2 regions of the Streptomyces sp. NPDC004539 genome follow, and region 1 is predicted to be linked to the other one. Evidence: riboswitches for the same ligand, from Rfam matches in the RefSeq annotation. Region 1 holds a riboswitch; the other holds the start of a gene.

Region 1 (4,402 bases):
CGCGCGCGGGGGACGCGGCGGACCTGGCGCTCACCGTCCTCGGCGGCGGCGAGTCCTCCCGCCTGTACAACCGCCTCGTACGGCGCGACCGCACCGCCGTCGCGGCCGGCTTCGGCCTGCTGAGGCTGGCCGGGGCGCCCTCCCTGGGCTGGCTGGACGTCAAGACGTCCGGGGACGTCGAGGTGCCCGTCATCGAGGCCGCCATCGACGAGGAGCTCGCCCGGTTCGCCGCGGAGGGCCCGACGGCCGAGGAGATGGAGCGCGCGCAGGCCCAGCTGGAGCGCGAGTGGCTGGACCGGCTCGGCACGGTCGCCGGCCGCGCGGACGAACTGTGCCGGTTCGCCGTCCTGTTCGGCGACGCGCAGCTCGCCCTCACGGCCGTGGGACGCGTGCTGGAGATCACCCCCGAGGAAGTCCAGGAGGTCGCCAAGGCGCGCCTGCGGCCCGACAACCGCGCGGTGCTCGTCTACGAGCCCAAGCACCCCGACACCGCCGAGGACGCGGACGTCCCCGGCGACCCCGCGCGCGAAGCGACCGTAGAGGCCGGCGACGACAACGAGGAGACGGCCAAGTGACCGAGCTCGCCACGATGGACTTCCACCCGCAGCCCCAGGCGGGCGAGGCCAAGCCCTGGGCGTTCCCCGCGCCCGAGCGCGCCACCCTCACCAACGGCCTGACGGTCCTGCGCTGCCACCGCCCCGGCCAGCAGGTCGTCGCCGTCGAGGTCCTCCTCGACGCGCCCCTGGACGCCGAGCCGACCGGCTTGGACGGCGTCGCGACGATCATGGCGCGGGCCTTCTCCGAGGGCACCGACCGGCACTCCGCCGAGGAGTTCGCCGCCGAGCTGGAGCGCGCGGGCGCCACGCTCGACGCGCACGCCGACCACCCCGGCGTCCGGCTCAGCCTGGAGGTCCCGGCCTCCCGGCTCGCCAAGGGCCTCGGACTGCTCGCCGACGCCCTGCGCGCGCCCGCGTTCGCCGAGGGCGAGGTCGAACGGCTGGTGCGCAACCGGCTCGACGAGATCCCGCACGAGCTGGCCAACCCCTCCCGGCGGGCCGCCAAGGAGCTCTCCAAGGAGCTGTTCCCGGCCGACGCGCGCATGTCGCGCCCGCGCCAGGGCACCGAGGAGACCGTCGAGAAGATCGACGCCGCCGCCGTCCGCGCCTTCTACGACCGGCACGTCCGCCCCGCGACGGCCACCGCGGTCGTCGTCGGCGACCTGAACGGCATCGACCTCGACGCCCTGCTCGCCGAGACCCTGGGCGCCTGGACGGGCTCCTCGGCGCAGTCCCGGCCGGTCCCGCCGATCACCGCCGACGACACCGGGCGCGTCGTCATCGTCGACCGGCCCGGCGCCGTCCAGACGCAGTTGCTGATCGGTCGGATCGGCGCCGACCGGCACGACCGCGTGTGGGCCGCCCAGGTGCTCGGTACGTACTGCCTCGGCGGCACCCTGACGTCCCGTCTGGACGCCGTCCTGCGAGAGGAGAAGGGCTACACCTACGGCGTGCGCGCCTTCGGGCAGGTCATGCGGTCCGCTCCGGACGGCTCCGGCGCCTCCATGCTGGCCATCAGCGGCTCCGTCGACACGCCCAACACCGGTCCCGCGCTCGCGGACCTGTGGACCGTCCTGCGCACGCTCGCCGCCGAGGGCCTCACGGACGCCGAGCGCGACTTCGCCGTGCAGAACCTCGTCGGTGTGGCGCCGCTCAAGTACGAGACCGCCGCGGCCGTCGCCGGGACCCTCGCCGACCAGGTCGAGCAGTTCCTCCCGGACGACTTCCAGGCGACCCTCTACCGCCGGCTCGCCGCCACGGGGACCGTCGAGGCGACCGCCGCCGCCGTCAACGCCTTCCCGGTCGACCGCCTCGTCACGATCCTCGTGGGTGACGCGAAGGAGATCCGGGAGCCGGTCGAGGCCCTCGGGATCGGCCCGGTGCGGGTCGTGACGGCCGAGTAGGAGCCGACAGCCGACGGGCACGCGCGCGTGGGGGACGCCGGATGTCAGGCGTCCCCCACGCGCGCGTTCACCGTTCGCACAGCGACACCGCATCCGAACGCGCGTTCCCGGTGATGACCGTTTTAGTCCGGAGCGTTCGCCTCTGCCCTGTGGTGTGCGCTACAAAAACCCCTGTGCGTTTGGGAATCGACGGCGGCCCCTCTAGCGTCGTCCGGGCTGTTCGTCGGGCAGTACGCCGCACACCGCGGCACCGGACAGCGATCGCCGAGTCCCCGTACGGCGCGAGCCAGGGGAGCCGGGGACCCACCCAGTCCCTGGGGTGAATCGGGCGCGTGCGCCCGTAGGAGACCTTCCTGCTCCGAACCCGTCAGCTAACCCGGTAGGCGAGAGGGAAGGAAAGGACGAACACGACCTCATGGCGTTCACCTGCGCCACCGGCAAGCGCCGCAAGGCGGGCCGGATGCAGCGTACGACCGCCCGCGCGGCGGGCATAGCGGCGCTCACGACCTCGGCGCTGGCCGCCGGCTCTCCCCCCGAACCGACCGCCGCGAACGCCGCTCCGGCCATGGACGACACCGTCACCGTGCGCCTGGACACCGTCGCCGCGCACGCCGACGACCACGCGGCCGTGCAGGAACAGGCCGTCCAGCGGGCCGCCGCCCGCGCGCGGACCGAGGCGGTGCGCGCCCAGGCCGCCGAGGACGCCCGGGCCGCGCGCCTGGCCGAGGCCCGGGCCGCGCGGGAGGCCGAACGCGCCCGCCTGAACGCCTTCGTCGCCCCGGTCACCGGCTCCTACGTCTCCACCGGCTACCGCAGTGGCGGCTCCCTGTGGTCCTCCGGCAGCCACACGGGCATCGACTTCCACGCCGCGACCGGCACCCCGGTGCACGCCGTCGGGCTCGGCACCGTCGTCGAGGCCGGCTGGGGCGGCGCCTACGGCAACCAGGTCGTCGTCCGGATGAACGACGGGACCTACACGCAGTACGGCCACCTGTCGTCGATCTCCGTCTCCGTGGGGCAGACGGTCACCCCGGGGGAGCGGATCGGCCTCTCCGGTGCCACGGGCAACGTGACCGGCCCGCACCTGCACTTCGAGGCCCGGACGACGCCGGAGTACGGCTCCGACATCGACCCGGTCGCCTATCTGCGCGCGCACGGCGTCGGCGTCTGACGCGCGAGATCGTCCAGCCCCGGCCCCCTCGGCCGGGGCTTTCGACGTTTCGGACGCACTTCTGTCCAAAAAATATCCATGGATTCCGGCCCGCCATCGGAAATTCCGGCGCATTGCAATAGAGTCACGGAACACACGTCGATCGGCTGCGTTCGACGGCGTTTCACGGGGATTAAGGCGGAGGTCGGTCATGCGTATTCCGGCGCACTCGGTGTGCACGGCCATCCGGGACGACATCGTCTCGGGTGTCTACGAGCGCGGCAGCCGTCTCACCGAGGAACTCCTCGCGCGCCGGTACGGCGTCAGCCGCGTCCCCGTCCGTGAGGCGCTGCGCACGCTGGAGGCCGAGGGGTTCGTCGTGACCCGCCGGCACGCGGGCGCGTGCGTGGCCGAGCCGACCGAGCAGGAGGCCGCCGACCTGCTGGAGATGCGGCTGCTGCTGGAGCCCCTCGGCGCCGCGCGGGCCGCCCAGCGGCGCACCGAGGCCCATCTGAAGGTGCTGCGCGGACTCGTCAGGCTGGGCCAGGAGCGGGCCAGGAGGGGTAACAGCGAGGATCTGCGCTCCCTGGGCGGCTGGTTCCACGAGACGCTCGCCCAGGCGTGCGGAAGCCACGCCCTGACCTCGACGCTGACCCAGCTGCGCCACAAGATCGCCTGGATGTACGCCGTGGAGCCGTCGGTCGCCCCCGTCGACTCCTGGGCCGAGCACGGCGCGATCGTCGACGCCGTCGCGCGCGGCGACGCCGAACGCGCGCGGGCGGTCACCGCCCTGCACACCGAGCGCTCCACCGCCGCCCACCGGCTGCGCTTCGCCGGCGCCGACCGTGTGAGGACTTCGCAACACGCCGTAAACATGACCGGCCTGCGGCATTAACACGGGCGCCGTATACAAAGAACAGGTAATTATCCGAGGGCTATTTCCGCTGCCCTTTTCCGGAGTGCGCCGTGAATTTCCCGGTGCGCGCCTTCCGTGTGCGCCCGCGCGCCCCGCGGTCCTTATGCCGGGCAATTCATTCCGAGGTGCCCGGAAACGACGGAGCCGCGCCACCTGGAAAGGGTGACGCGGCTCGGTACGCGCGCGTGGAGCGTCGTCAGACGGTCTCGGGGAGCTCGTCGAGACCCTCGGAGACCAGCTTGGCCAGCCGGTCGAGGGCGGCGTCCGCGCCCTCGGCGTCGGAGGCCAGGACGACCTCCTCGCCGCCCTTGGCGCCGAGGCCGAGGACGCCCAGCATGGAGCCCGCGTTGACGGGGGTGCCGCCCGCCTTGGCGAT
Region 2 (4,402 bases), on a different contig from region 1:
GAGGAGTACCCGGTGGAGGGCGGCCCCCGCTTCACGCGCCCGGCGCTCTCCGTGCGCACCCCCGGGCGCCGGGGCACGGAGTGGGCCTTCGAGGCGTACGACGCGCAGGGTGGCGAACTCCGGCTCACGTTCCGGGACGGCGGACTGACCGTCGCCCTGCACTACCGGATGCGCGGGGACGTCGTCGAGCGCTGGGCGGTCCTCGGGAACGACGGGGCCGAGCCGCTGGAGCTGCTGCGCGCCGACTCCGCGACCTGGACCCTCCCGCACCGCGAGGGCTGGCGCCTGTCCCAGCTGCACGGCCGCTGGGCCGCCGAGTCCCGCCTCACGCGGGCACAGCTCACCTACGGCGAGAAGATCATCGGCAGCCGCCGGGGCCACACCGGCCACCCCCACCTGCCCTGGGTCGCCCTCGACACCGACGCCACCGAGGAGCGCGGCGAGGTCTTCACCGCCGCCCTCGGCTGGTCCGGCTCCTGGCGGATCGCCGTCGCCCAGCTCCCCGACGCGCGCGTGCAGATCACCGGCGGCGCCGGACACGACGACTCCGGCCTCCTGCTCCTCGGCGACGGCGACTCCTTCACGACCCCCGTCTTCGCCGCCCTGTGGACGGACGGCGGCTTCGGCGGCGCCAGCCGCACCTGGCACGCCTACCAGCGCGAGCACGTCATCCCGGACGCCGAGCAGGACCGCCCGGTGCTGTTCAACTCCTGGGAGGCGACCACCTTCGACATCTCCGAGGAGCAGCAGCTCGTCCTCGCGCGCCGGGCGGCGGACATCGGCGTCGAGCTGTTCGTCGTCGACGACGGCTGGTTCGGGGCGCGCACCAGCGACCGCGCGGGCCTCGGCGACTGGACGCCCAACCCCGACCGCTTCCCGGAGGGCCTCAAGCCCCTCGCGGACCGGGTGCACGGCCTCGGCATGCAGTTCGGCATCTGGGTCGAGCCCGAGATGGTCAACCCGGACAGCGACCTCTACCGCGCCCACCCCGACTGGGTGCAGTTCCAGGAGGGCCGCACGCGCACCGAGTTCCGCAACCAGCTGATGCTCAACCTCGCGCGCGAGGACGTCCAGGAGTACCTGTGGGAGCGGCTCGACACCCTCCTGTCCAGCGCCCCCATCGACTACGTGAAGTGGGACTTCAACCGCTGCTTCACCGACGCCGGCTGGCCCGGCGACCCCTACCCGCAGCGCCTGTGGGTCGACCACGTGCGCGCGCTGTACGCGCTCCTGGACCGGCTGCGCGCCAAGCACCCCGGTGTCGCCTTCGAGTCCTGCTCGGGCGGCGGCGGCCGGATCGACCTCGGCATCCTCGGCCGTACCGACCAGGTGTGGACCTCCGACAACACCGACCCGCTGGACCGGCTCGCCATCCAGCACGGCTTCAGCCAGATCCACCCCGCGCGCGTGATGGCCGCCTGGGTCACCGACAGCCCCAACGTCCAGCTCAACCACCGGGTCAGCTCGCTGAAGTTCCGGTTCGTCAGCTCCTTCGCCGGGGTCCTCGGGGTCGGCGGCGACCTCTCCGAGTGGACCGACGCGGAGCTCGCCGAGGCGCGCGAGTGGGTGGAGCTCTACAAGGAGATCCGGCCCGTCGTCCAGCACGGCGACCTCTACCGGCTGCGCGCCCCGGAGGGCGGCCTCAGCGCCGTGCAGTACGTCCGGGGGGACGAGACGGTCGTGCTCGCCTGGCTCCAGTCCCAGCACTACGGGGAGCCCGTACCGGCGGTACGGCTGCGGGGACTTGACGCGACGGCGTCGTACGAATGCCGTGAAACGGGTGAAATCCATCGAGGTGCGGTGCTGCTGCACCACGGGCTGCGGACCGGGCTCCGGGGTGACCTGGATGCGGCGGTATTCCGGCTGCGTCGCATCTGAGGTTTCTGTCCGAATTCGCAGGCTTCATTCCAACTCGCTCTGGAATAAGGAAAGCTGTGAATCGGTCGTGTGAGCAGGGTCATATTCCTGACCCTGCGTCGCGCGTCATGTTCACGTAATAGGGGCGGTTTTCAAGGGGGATCGGGCATACGGGCGGGTCGTTCGCGTACGTACGGTCACCGGAAAAACCCATGGCGAATCGACAGGCACGCAATTCACAGGCAACTTCTGCTTGTGATCGTGTGTCCGCGTCGCCTACGTTCACCAGCAATCCGGACGGACGCCGAATCCTGCCACCGCCCGGAGCCGCACCCACCCACCAGTGAAACGGCAGGAGCGGGGGACCCACAGGAATCACCGCCTGTTCCGGTCTTCCGGAAGAGGCTAGGGGTAAAGCCGCATCCGTGCGGCCGGGCATCTCCTGCTCGCACCCGACAGCTCACCTCGCAGGCGCAGGAGAGGAATTCCATGCCCGCCAGGGGTAAGCACCGCCGCCCGAAGCCGCCCCGTTTCTCGCGGTCGCTCGCCGTCGCCGGAACAGGTGGCGCGGCGCTCGCGCTCCCGCTCATCGGGGCCACCGGGGCGCACGCCCAGACGGCATCCTCCGCCGGTACGTCGGCCGCCACGGCCGCCGCCGCCACGTCCGTCCCCGAACAGGCCGTCCAGGCCGCCCCGGTGACCCGCACGTCGGCGTCCACGAGCCGCAAGACGACCACCTACACCGTCCGCTCCGGCGACTACCTCTCGAAGATCGCCGAGGAGCAGAACGTCACCGGGGGCTGGCAGCGGCTCTACGAGGACAACCGGGACGCCGTCGGCTCCGACCCGTCGCTGATCCACCCCGGTCTGCGGCTGTCGCTGGGCGCGAAGGCGGCGCGGGCGGAGAGCGGTTCGTCCTCCTCCAGCTCGGCCGGTTCGTCTTCGGCTTCGTCGTCCGGCTCGTCGTCCTCGGGCACGCAGTCCTCGCAGCGGTCGTCGCAGAAGGCGCAGGAATCCTCCGACTCCTCGGCCTCCTCGAAGAGTTCGTCCTCCTCGAAGGCCACCACCGAGAGCGCCTCGTCCTCCTCCGGCTTCACCCTCCCCGTCCGGGGCGCGGTCGTCGGCACCGGCTACCGGGTCTCGGGCAGCATGTGGTCCAGCGGCTACCACACGGGCGTCGACTTCGTCGTCCCGAGCGGCACGACCCTGCGGTCCGTCGGCGCGGGCACGGTCGTCTCGGCGGGCTGGGCCAACGCGTACGGCAACCAGGTCGTCATCAAGCTCGCGGACGGCTACTACGCGCAGTACGCGCACCTGTCGGCGCTCAACGTCTCGGCCGGCCAGAGCGTCAGCGCGGGCCAGCAGATCGGCTACTCCGGCTCCACGGGCAACGTGACCGGACCGCACCTGCACTTCGAGATACGCACGACGCCGGACTACGGCTCGGACGTCGACCCGCTCGCCTACCTCCGCTCGCACGGAGTCTCCGTCTGACGCCACCGAGCACTTCCTGACACGCCTCCGAAGGCCGGACCCCCGATCCCCGGGTCCGGCCTTCGGGGCGTTCGGGAGCGTTCCGGGGCGTTCCTGGTCGGGCGCCGGCTGTGGGTTCTTGCGCGATCATGATCGTTCTGTTGCGGTCGTGTGGCATCCGTCGACAGCTGGGGAGACCCGGGGACACAGTGATCACCGTCCCCGTGAAAGCGCTTTCCAGGAGGTCCAGTGTCCGGCGTCGGCCGACGTACCGTCATCAAGGGCGCCGCCGTCGCGGCTGCCGCCACCTCGTTCTCCTGGGCCCTGTCCCGCCCCGCCGCGGCGGCTGGCGACAGCGCCACCGAACTCCACTGGCTGGAGGGCACCCCCGACGCCCACGCCGGCACCACCTGGGGCGTCCCCTGGGCACGCGGAACGCACAGAACCGGACAGCCCCTCAAGCTGACGGCCGCCGACGGCACCGACGTCCCCGTCCAGTCCTGGCCCACCGCCTACTGGCCCGACGGCTCGGTCAAGTGGACGGCCCACGCGATCGCCCCCGACGCCCCCCGGTCCGACCGCTACCTCCTCGCCGCCGGCAACCCGGCCGCCCCCGGGCACCGGGTGACGGTCCGGCGGGCGAAGGGCGGCGTCGAGGTCTCGACCGGCGTCCTGACGGCCCGCTTCGCGGAGAAGGGCGCCGACACGGTCGTACGGAGTCTGCGGCGGGGCGGGGTCGAGGTCGCGCGGGACGGGCGGCTCGTCGCGCTGCGGCAGGGGAGTGTGCGGGACGGGGCCGATGTGGAGGCGTTCGCCGGGCGGGTGGAGAAGGTGGAGGTGGAGCAGGACGGGCCGGTGCGGGCCGTCGTACGGGTCGAGGGGCGGCATCGGCACGGCCGGCGGGGCTGGCTGCCGTTCACGCTGCGGTTCGCGTTCTCGGCGGGCGCGGAGTCGTTCCGGCTGGTGCACACCTTCGTCTGGGACGGCGAGCAGGAACCCGGCCGGGACGAGGGCGACTTCCTGCGCGGTCTCGGGGTGCGCTTCACGGTCCCGCTGCGCGACGCCGCCTACG

The links. Region 1 has a riboswitch for cyclic di-AMP ahead of ABZX85_RS04295 (M23 family metallopeptidase). Riboswitches for the same ligand answer to the same signal wherever they lie in the genome.
Region 2: another riboswitch for cyclic di-AMP. It lies ahead of ABZX85_RS08000 (LysM peptidoglycan-binding domain-containing M23 family metallopeptidase); the one in region 1 lies ahead of ABZX85_RS04295 (M23 family metallopeptidase).

The regions. Positions count from the first base shown of each region.
Region 1 covers NZ_JBEXLS010000002.1:130,491-134,892, forward strand. The annotation lists gene ABZX85_RS04285 (pitrilysin family protein) at 1-575, shown strand, start outside; gene ABZX85_RS04290 (pitrilysin family protein) at 572-1,960, shown strand; cyclic di-AMP (ydaO/yuaA leader) riboswitch at 2,213-2,361, shown strand; gene ABZX85_RS04295 (M23 family metallopeptidase) at 2,376-3,131, shown strand; gene ABZX85_RS04300 (GntR family transcriptional regulator) at 3,322-4,005, shown strand; gene ABZX85_RS04305 (HPr family phosphocarrier protein) at 4,223-4,402, opposite strand, start outside.
Region 2 covers NZ_JBEXLS010000003.1:323,687-328,088, forward strand. The annotation lists gene ABZX85_RS07995 (alpha-galactosidase) at 1-1,878, shown strand, start outside; cyclic di-AMP (ydaO/yuaA leader) riboswitch at 2,150-2,344, shown strand; gene ABZX85_RS08000 (LysM peptidoglycan-binding domain-containing M23 family metallopeptidase) at 2,347-3,351, shown strand; gene ABZX85_RS08005 (Tat pathway signal sequence domain protein) at 3,580-4,402, shown strand, end outside.